2 regions of the Pseudomonas huanghezhanensis genome follow, and region 2 is predicted to be linked to the other one. Evidence: predicted binding sites of a transcription regulator. Region 2 holds the regulator's gene; the other holds the start of a gene.

Region 1 (5,303 bases), 1.8 Mb from region 2:
CTAGTGTGACGTTGGGGAAAATAATAGGGGCTAGCATCGCTGCGCCTGGTGGGGTACGGTCGACTTTCAGTTCGATAGATTCGGAGACAACATGCTGTTCACTAAAGGGACTTGATGCTCGGAACGCCAGCTTATAAATGCCGTTAGATTCAAGCAGCTTTTCAGGCAGCTCGAAAGTCATTGTGTCGCCGGGTGCGTCGCTTTCTGTGATAGTCCTTGCATCTCCAATCAGCTGATCATCCAAGACAAGCTGGGCATAATAATGTGGCTCCGCTGCTTTCCAGACTTCGACATTAACCAGTATTGGCTGTGAAAGATCGACAGTCTGCAGTAACCCATCCTCTGGGTCGGAGCTTGGAACAAAAACCAAGGGTAATGGATATGATGTTTTAGCTGTATTCATGAGTTTTCCTCATTGGCACACACAAGCCTCACTCACAGTGCCATGCGTACCAAAGCCATTAATAATGAAGATCAGACAAGTACCGTCTCTGCGCGGTAACTATGTATCTAATCTGTATTTCAAATAATAGGAATGCGGCTGGGGTGTCAACCCTACATTTCACTGATCGAACAAAAAAAGCTCTAAGCACCAGCATCGTTACCAGCTACGCAAGCACTAATTCCTTCATTTAAAGCAGGCAAAAAAAAGCCCCGGCACAATCAGATGCCGGGGCTTTTGGTTTCTGCGTTGAGGCCTATCGATTAAACCGTTCTACCAACGAGTATTGGGTGTTGGCGGTTGCGGCCAGTTCGGCGCTGAGTGTGGCGGAGCGGCGAGCTTCCTCGGATGTCTGATCGGACAGTTGGGCAATGGTAGTGATGTTGCGGCTGACTTCTTCGGCCACCGAGCTTTGCTCCTCGGTCGCTGCAGCGATCTGGGTTGTCATTTCAGTGATGTTCGCAACGGCGTCGCTGATGCCCACGAGCGCCTTGTCCGCTTCCAGCACCCGTTCAACGCCTTCTTCGGCCTGGCGGTGTCCGATGCTCATGGTCTGCACGGCCGCGTTGGCAGTGTGTTGCAGCTTGGCGATCAGGCTGTGGATCTGGACAGTTGAGGCCGTGGTGCGTTGTGCCAACTGGCGCACTTCATCGGCAACGACTGCAAAACCGCGGCCCATTTCCCCGGCACGCGCGGCTTCGATGGCCGCGTTGAGTGCCAGCAGGTTGGTCTGGTCTGCAATGCCTTTGATGACATCCACCACACCGCCGATTTCGTCGCTGTCCTTGGCCAACTGGGTGACGGTCAGTCCGGTCTCGCCTACGGACGCAGAGAGCCGCTGAATGGCTTCACGGGTTTCGCTGGCGATGTCACGGCCTCGGCGGGTGAGGGCGTTGGCCTGCTGCGTGGCATCAGCGGTGCGTTGCACGTGGCTGGCAACCTCTTGAGTGGTCGCGGCCATTTGATTGATCGCGGTGGCAACCTGTTCGGTTTCCACACGCTGGCGCTCCAGCCCCGTGGAGCTGGCATGTGCGAGGCTGTCGGACTGTCTGGCTTGATCGGTGAGGTGTTCCGCCGTGTCCTGCAGGCGAGTCAGGCAAGTTTTCAAACGCGCCTCCTGGCTGAGGATCGACATCTCAAGACGTGCCTGCGGACCTCGGCTGTCGGTGTACATCTGGGCGATCAGCGGGTCAGAGGTGGTTTGTTCGGCAAGACGCAGCAAGCGCTTGATTCCGCGTTGTTGCCAGCTCAGGCCCAGCAGCCCCAGCGGCACTGACAGCACAGCAGCGAGCGCAAAGCCCCAGTGAGAGTTCAGGAATGCCCCAATCAGAAAGCTCAACTGGCTCACGAGAATAAACGGAAGCCAGTTCTTTACGACCGGTAGCCATTTGTCATGCCCAGGCACTGCCGGCTTGCCGCTGTTGATACGTGCGTAGAGCGCTTCAGCGCGGCGGATCTGTTCCGCCGTGGGTTTGATCCGTACCGATTCATAGCCCACCACCTGCTGTTTTTCGAAGACCGGCGTCACGTAGGCGTTCACCCAATAATGATCGCCGTTCTTGCAACGGTTCTTGATGATGCCCATCCAAGGCTGGCCCTGCTTGAGCGTGACCCACATGTGCTCGAATACTGCCGACGGAACGTCAGGGTGGCGCACGGTATTGTGGGGCGCCTTCAGCAACTCTTCGTAGGAAAAGCCGCTGATCTCAACAAACGCATCATTGCAGTAAGTGATCACGCCGCGTACATCGGTGGTAGAGATCAATCGTTGGTTGGCGGGAAACGTGCGGTCGCGTTGGGTGACGGGCTGGTTGTTGCGCATGAGCTATCTATCCGGGAAGGCTTTGAGTGGGTATCGGCGTGTCCTGACAAAAATTGAGGTTATTGTGATGAGCAGCCGTCAGCGCAGGCTCTGGCTCAAGCGTCATCGATTGAACATGGGGTAAGTGAACAGCGTCAAGTGCACCAGATTCAGGCCGAAGTGTGTCAATACAGCAGCCGTCAAACCTCCGAGCTTGAAGGCGATTCCGTAGCCAGCTCCGGCAAGTCCAGCCAGCACGACCCACTCCCAGCCTGCGCCGAAATGCGCCAGGCCGAATAATGCGGACGCCACAGCGATCGCCAGTACGTCACCGCCGGGGACGCGTTCAAAAAGTCGGCTCAAGCCTCCCTGAATGTAGCCCCGGAACAACAACTCCTCCGTCAGCGTAACAAGCAGTAGATTGTTGAATATCCAGATTCCAGCGTGCTCAGGCCATTTGGGTGTCCAGGCGATCATGCCAAGCCCCACTGCGGTGGCCATGCATATACCGGTGGTAATCAGCAGCACCACTGCGGTGGATAGCAGTGAGCGGCCCGTCGCGGCACGGTAAAACACCCACGGACAGGCGAGCACGACCCAAAAGCCTATCAGCGGTTTATCCAGATTGAGAAACATCGAAAACGGCGCTGCGTCCGGGCTCATGCGCACGGCCGCGATGGCGCGGGCGTTGAGAAAGCCCGGTAGCCAGTGACTCGCCAGGCCGATTGCTACTGCTATAAACAGGGCGTGGCCAAAGGCGAGAACGGCCCAGTGCCGAAAATGATTGACGCAGATGCCGGCCATGATCAGCAGACCCAGCGTCACTACAACAGGCAGGCTCAACTGCCCATAGATCAGTGCAACAACGTAGCCCAGCGTAAGCAGGGCAAGCGTCGTCCAGCGTAGCGCCGGCATGGCAACGTCCTTAAGCAGTGAAATGAGGCGGGGATTCTAGCGTTTAATAAACAGGCATGGCTGTCAGATGTGGATGAAAGTCGGCAGCAATTTTAGCCAGCCGTATGGCGACGCGCTGTAGGTTATTTCCGACGCAAAAGAACAGGGCCACGAGCGGGCCCTGAAAGGACTGGCTTTGCCAGCGATGCATGTCTGCGGCCAAGCGGTCCTCGCCTTGTGGGCAGGCGAGGACCGTTACCTCAAGACGCGATCAATTGGCGCAACACGTAGTGCAGAATTCCGCCGGCCTTGAAGTACTCGACCTCATTAAGGGTGTCGATCCGGCACAGCACATCGACATCCTCAGCCGCACCGTCTTCGCGCTCGATCTTGAGCTTGAGCGTCATGCCAGGCTGCAGGGTCGCACCGCTAAGGCCTGCGATGCTGATCGTTTCGCGTCCCGTCAGTCCCAGTGTTTTTCGGCTTTGGCCAGACGTGAACTGCAACGGCAGCACGCCCATCCCCACCAGATTCGAGCGATGGATACGCTCGAAGCTTTCAGCGATCACCGCCTTGACGCCCAACAGATTGGTGCCTTTGGCCGCCCAGTCACGGCTGGAACCGGTGCCGTATTCCTGTCCGGCGATGACCACCAGCGGCGTGCCTTCTTGCTGATAACGCATGGCGGCGTCGTAGATCGGGAGTTTTTCGTCCGTTGGCACGTGCAGCGTAAAGCCACCTTCTTCATTACCGAGCATTTCGTTGCGAATGCGGATATTGGCGAAGGTACCGCGCATCATCACTTCATGGTTGCCGCGGCGCGAACCGTAAGAGTTGAAGTCCTTGGGCTCGACGCCTTTGCTGCGCAGGTAACGTCCTGCCGGGCTGTCGGCCTTGATGTTACCGGCAGGGGAGATGTGGTCGGTGGTGACCGAGTCACCCAGAATCGCCAGCACACGGGCTTCTTTGACATCGCTGATAACCGGCAGCGGCCCTGCCACGTCATCGAAAAACGGAGGATGCTGGATGTAGGTCGAGTCTTCCTGCCACACGTAAGTCGCTGCCTGTGGCACCTCGATTGCTTGCCACTGCGCATCGCCGGCGAACACTTCTGCGTATTCCTTGTGGAACATCGCGGTGTCGACTTTCTGGACCGCGTCGGCGATTTCCCGGCTGGTGGGCCATATGTCACGCAGGTATACCGGTTGGCCTTCGCTGCCTTCGCCCAGAGGCTCCGAGCTCAGGTCAACCCTCACTGTGCCTGCCAGTGCATACGCGACGACCAGCGGCGGTGAAGCCAGCCAGTTTGTTTTGACCAGCGGGTGGACGCGGCCTTCAAAGTTACGGTTGCCGGACAACACCGAGGCCACGGTCAGGTCAGACTGCTGGATGGCTTTCTCGATGGGATCACGCAGCGGCCCCGAGTTGCCGATGCACGTGGTGCAGCCATAACCCACCAGGTCGAAACCCAAGGCGTCGAGGTATTGAGTGAGCCCGGCCGCGTTGTAGTAATCGGTGACCACTTTTGAGCCTGGCGCCAATGAGCTCTTGACCCAAGGTTTTCGCTGCAGGCCTTTCTCCACCGCTTTTTTAGCCAGCAAACCTGCTGCCATCATCACGCTGGGGTTGGAGGTGTTGGTGCACGATGTAATGGCAGCGATGACCACGGCACCGTTCTTGAGACGGTATTTATTGCCGTCGTATTCGTACTCCGCTTCGCCCACCTGATCGGCATTGCCGACCGCAACGCCGCCGCCACCTTCGCTTTCAAGACGGCCTTCGTCATGTTTGCTGGGCTTGAGTTGCAGACCCAGGAAATCATCGAACGCCTGGCCGACATCCGGCAGCGCAACGCGGTCCTGCGGGCGCTTTGGCCCTGCAAGGCTTGCGACAACCGTGCCCATGTCCAGCTCCAGCGCGTCGGTGAATACCGGCTCCTGGCCGGGCAAGCGCCACAGACCTTGAGCCTTGCAATAGGCTTCGACCAGTTGCACGGTTTCAGCGGGACGGCCGGATAGCCGCAGGTAATCCAGGGTCACATCGTCCACTGGGAAGAAGCCGCACGTCGCGCCGTATTCCGGAGCCATGTTGCCGATGGTGGCGCGGTCAGCAAGCGGCAGATCCGCCAGCCCGTCGCCGTAGAATTCGACGAACTTACCGACCACG
Region 2 (5,303 bases):
CCGTCACCACGTCCAGATTGGACACAGCTTTGGACATAGCTTCATCAGCGCTGTTGGCACCCAGGCGCACCAGGCGGTTACGCACCAGCACCAGTTCGCCGACCATGTTCATGATTTCGTCCAGCCGTGCGGTGTCAACGCGCACGGTGGTTTCTGCTTCAGACGGACCAGGCTTCTCGGAAGCCGGCGCGGCTGCTTTGACCGGCGCGGGGGCAGGCTTGGCAACTGGGGCGGCAGCCGCCGCTTTGGCCGGTTCGGCCTTGGCAGGCTCGGCTTTCGCCGGCTCAGGTTTCTTGACAGGCGCAGCGGTGGCGGCAGCTGTCGCTACCGCTGGCTCGAACTTGCCTTTGCCGTGCAATTGGTCCAGCAGGTCTTCGAATTCGTTATCGCTGATTTCGTCCGACGGCTTGCCACTTGACGACGCAGCCGGAGCAGCGGGCTTGGCAAGTGCGGCAGGCGTTGCAGCGGCTGGCGGGGTATTGGCGCCCGCGTCAGCTGAAAACGTACCTTTGCCATGCAGTTGATCGAGCAGCGATTCGAATTCATCGTCGGTGATTTCATCGGAAGACTTGCTGACCACCGGTGCAGCAGGCGCCGGGGTTGCAACAGCATCCACCGCGAACTGACCTTTGCCATGCAGTTGATCAAGCAGCGACTCGAACTCGGCGTCCGTGATGTCATCGCTTGAACCGGCAGCAGGGGCAGAAGCCGCCACCACCGGCGTTACCGGCGCTGCACTGAGTGTCGGGGCACCGGCCGCCTGGGCCTTGACCGCATTCAGCGAGTCCAGCAGTTGTTCGAATTCGTCGTCAGTGATGTCATCGGATGGCGCTTCAGCCACTGGTTCGACCTCAACCGGAGCGGCCGCGACTTCATCGGCAGAAGCAGGCTCTGCCAGACGTGCCAGCGCTGCCAGCAGCTCTGGCGTTGCCGGGGTGACTTGAGTGCGCTCACGCACTTCACCGAACATACTGTTGACGGCGTCAAGCGCTTCAAGGACCACGTCCATGAGTTCGGCGTCCACTCGACGCTCGCCTTTGCGCAAGATGTCGAAGACGTTTTCGGCGATGTGGCAGCATTCAACCAGCTCATTGAGTTGGAGGAAGCCAGCGCCCCCTTTTACAGTGTGGAAACCGCGAAAAATTGCATTGAGCAGGTCCGCATCGTCCGGTCGGCTTTCCAGCTCGACCAACTGCTCTGACAACAGCTCGAGAATCTCGCCGGCCTCTACCAGAAAATCCTGAAGGATTTCTTCATCGGCGCCGAAGCTCATTGGGGGGGTGCTCCTAAAATTAACCGTCAACCGATCCAGGTCTTGCGCTGAGTCGCCAGTGGCAGAGCCTGATGCGGTCAAACAACACGCAGCAGGCTCATAACCTCTTCTTACTGAGAACCTAGAAACCCAGGCTGGATAGCAGATCGTCTACATCATCCTGACCGGATACGACGTCTTCACGTTTATCGGCATGAATCTGCGGACCTTCACCCTTGGAATGAAGTTTTTCTTGTTCTTTTTCCTGACGGAACACTTCCTGGTCATGTTCGATGCCGGCAAAGCGATCGACCTGACTGGCCATGAGCACCAGCTTGAGCAGATTGCTCTCCACTTCGGTCACCAACTGGGTGACGCGCTTGATCACCTGACCAGTGAGATCCTGGTAATCCTGGGCCAGCAAAATGTCGTTGAGGTGGCCGGCGACTTCATGGGTCTCCGTCTCGCTGCGCGTCAGGAAAACATCGACACGTCGCGCCAGATCACGAAATTCATCGGCACTGATCTCGCGACGCATGAAGCGCCCCCAGTCGACGCTCAATGCTTTTGCGTCAGCCGTGAGTCCGTGCATCAGCGGGGTGCTTTGCTCGACCAGATCCATCGTGCGGTTGGCAGCGTTCTCAGTCAGCCTGACCACGTAACCAAGACGTTCGGTGGCATCAGTGATCTGCGAGACTTCCTCGGCTTGCGGCATGTGCGGGTCAATCTGGAAATTGACGATTGCACTGTGCAGCTCGCGCGTCAGCTTGCCGACTTCCTGATACAGGCCTCGGTCGCGGGTCTGGTTAAGCTCATGGATAAGTTGCACGGCTTCGCCGAATTTGCCTTTTTCAAGGCTCTCGACCAGCTCCTGTGCGTGTTTCTTCAGGGTCGACTCAAAGTCACCCATTGACGAATCTTTGGAATCCATAGCGCCCTCGCAGCGAACATCAGCTATTGACGCGCTCGAATATCTTCTCGATTTTTTCTTTCAGAACTTGCGCCGTGAAAGGCTTGACCACATATCCGTTAACGCCTGCCTGAGCAGCTTCGATGATCTGCTCACGCTTGGCTTCAGCGGTGACCATCAATACCGGCAGACTGCGCAGACGCTCATCGGCACGCACCTGACGCAACAAGTCGATACCGGACATGCCAGGCATGTTCCAGTCAGTGACCAGAAAGTCAAAGGAGCCGCTTTGCAGCATGGGCAATGCGGTCATGCCGTCATCCGCTTCGGCCGTGTTGGTGAACCCAAGGTCACGCAACAGGTTTTTTATGATCCGCCGCATCGTTGAGAAGTCATCAACGATGAGGATTTTCATGTTCTTGTCCAATTCGACCTCCAAGCAGTCTTTAACGCGTCCAGCACCTGGACGCGCGTTCAATCAAAACCGGCACAGTTCCTTGACCGGGCTGTACGAAACGACGACGGGCTTGGCAAATCAACAGACGTGAAGTACGGCGCGACGCACGCGATATGCGCCTGTGCTGACCGGCTCCAGCCTTGTCTCTCTTGTTTCCCACGAACGCTCTGCACAGCCGGCTTTACAGGCAACACGGACCCAAAAAGGTCCGCCGCGTTGCCTGTCAACGCGCTCGCCACTCTCCCAAACGCCCTCGCAAACGAGCTGCGCACTGGCTATGTAACTGACTGACACGCGATTCGCTGACCCCCAGGACCTCACCGATTTCCTTGAGGTTCAGCTCTTCGTCGTAGTACAGCGCCAACACCAGCCGTTCACGCTCTGGCAGGTTGGCAATGGCATCGGCCAACGCGCTCTGGAAACGCTCGTCTTCCAGATCACGCGACGGCTCGAGCGACTGGCTTGCGCCGTCCTCGTGCAGCCCTTCATGTTCGCCGTCCTGCAGGAGGTCGTCGAAACTGAACAATCGGCTGCCCAAGGTATCGTTCAAAATCCCGTAATAATCATCGAGACTCAATTGGAGTTCGGCCGCAACCTCGTGATCTTTAGCATCACGACCTGTTTTTGCTTCAATTGCCCGAATCGCGTCACTGACCATGCGCGTATTGCGATGCACCGAACGCGGCGCCCAGTCACCTTTGCGCACTTCGTCGAGCATCGCGCCGCGGATACGAATCCCGGCGTAGGTCTCAAAACTCGCGCCTTTGGTGGAGTCGTACTTGGTCGAGACTTCGAGCAGACCGATCATGCCGGCCTGGATCAGATCTTCGACCTGCACGCTGGCTGGCAGACGCGCCAGCAAGTGGTAGGCGATCCGCTTGACCAGAGGCGCGTAGCGCTCGATCAGCTCGTATTGGGAATCACGGGATGATTTGCTGTACATGCGATACCCACTTGCTGTCATGACACAGGCCCCGCGCTGGTTTGATGCACCAGACGTTCGACGAAAAATTCCAGATGCCCGCGCGGATTGGCCGGCAACGGCCAGGTGTCCACCTTCTGCGCAATGGCTTTGAACGCCAGTGAGCATTTGGAGCGCGGGAACGCCTCATACACCGCACGCTGCTTCTGCACAGCCTTGCGTACGCACTCGTCGTAAGGCACGGCGCCGACGTACTGCAAAGCAACGTCGAGGAAGCGGTCCGTGACCTTGGTCAGCTTGGCGAACAGGTTGCGGCCTTCCTGCGGGCTTTGCGCCATGTTGGCCAGCACGCGGAAACGGTTCATGCCGTGGTCGCGGTTGAGCAATTTGATCAGCGCGTAGGCATCGGTGATCGAAGTCGGCTCGTCACACACTACCAGCAATACTTCCTGGGCTGCGCGTACGAAGCTGACCACCGACTCGCCAATCCCGGCAGCGGTGTCGATCACCAGCACGTCGAGGTTGTCGCCGATGTCGCTGAAAGCCTGAATCAAGCCGGCGTGTTGCGCAGGCGTCAGGTGAACCATGCTCTGCGTGCCCGACGCCGCCGGTACGATGCGGATGCCGCCCGGGCCTTGCAGCAGGACGTCACGCAGCTCGCACCGGCCTTCGATGACATCGGCCAGGGTGCGTTTAGGGGTAAGACCCAGTAGAACGTCAACGTTGGCCAGACCCAGATCGGCGTCCATCAACATGACGCGGCGACCAAGCTCGGCCAGTGCCAGTGAGAGGTTCACCGACACGTTCGTCTTGCCTACGCCGCCTTTACCACCGGTCACTGCGATAACCTGTACGGGATGCATGCTGCCCATGTTAATTGTTTACCTTGTCTTGCTTAGACCTAAGCCACATGTCGGGCTGCACGTTCGTTGTTTGAACAATGCCTGGCAGACCATCTAGGTGGGTGTATTCCAGTGTCATATTCTTCACCTAACCCACACGCTTGCCTGGGTTGTGATAAAGATCCGCAAACATATCAGCCATTGCTTCCTCGCTCGGCTCCTCCTGCATCTGCACGCTGACCGCTCGACTCACCAACTGGTGCCGGCGCGGCAAATGCAGATCATCCGGTATCCGTGGACCATCGGTGAGATAGGCCACAGGCAACTCGTGACTGATCGCCAGGCTCAACACCTCTCCGAGGCTGGCGGTTTCGTCGAGCTTGGTCAGGATGCACCCGGACAGGCCGCAACGCTTGTAACTGTGATACGCCGCCGTCAGCACCTGCTTCTGGCTGGTGGTGGCGAGTACCAGATAATTGCGCGACTTGATGCCACGCCCTGCAAGGCTTTCGAGCTGCATGCGCAGTGCTGGATCGCTGGCTTGCAGGCCTGCGGTGTCGATCAGCACCACGCGTTTGCGCAGCAGCGGCTCCAGCGCCTGAGCCAGTGACTGGCCCGGATCGACGTGGGTTACCGGAACATTCAAGATGCGTCCCAGAGTCTTGAGTTGCTCCTGGGCGCCGATACGAAAACTGTCCATGCTCACCAGCGCGATGTTCTGCGAGCCGTATTTGAGTACGTAGCGGGCCGCGAGCTTGGCCAGCGTGGTGGTCTTGCCCATGCCGGCAGGACCGACCATGGCAATCACACCGCCCTCTTCCAGAGGCTCTATCTCGGGGGTCGCGATCATACGGGCCAGATGCGCCAGAAGCATGCGCCAGGCGTGCTGCTGATCGTCGGTGTTGGGCACCATCGCCAGC

The links. Region 2 encodes FliA, which starts transcription of late flagellar genes. Its sites were predicted from a motif close to CTAAAGTTTNNNNNNNNNNNGCCGNTAA; they were not measured.
Region 1: a site for FliA is predicted at 2,295-2,322, ahead of OYW20_RS17010 (methyl-accepting chemotaxis protein). Genes of this name have one in related genera too.

The regions. Positions count from the first base shown of each region.
Region 1 is NZ_CP113949.1:3,779,864-3,785,166, reverse strand. It holds gene OYW20_RS17015 (hypothetical protein) at 1-403, opposite strand, end outside; gene OYW20_RS17010 (methyl-accepting chemotaxis protein) at 699-2,264, opposite strand; gene OYW20_RS17005 (CPBP family intramembrane glutamic endopeptidase) at 2,367-3,158, opposite strand; gene acnA (aconitate hydratase AcnA) at 3,398-5,303, opposite strand, start outside.
Region 2 is NZ_CP113949.1:1,986,443-1,991,745, reverse strand. It holds gene OYW20_RS08885 (chemotaxis protein CheA) at 1-1,273, opposite strand, end outside; gene OYW20_RS08880 (protein phosphatase CheZ) at 1,395-2,183, opposite strand; gene OYW20_RS08875 (chemotaxis response regulator CheY) at 2,203-2,577, opposite strand; gene fliA (RNA polymerase sigma factor FliA) at 2,843-3,583, opposite strand; gene fleN (flagellar synthesis regulator FleN) at 3,580-4,413, opposite strand; gene flhF (flagellar biosynthesis protein FlhF) at 4,532-5,303, opposite strand, start outside.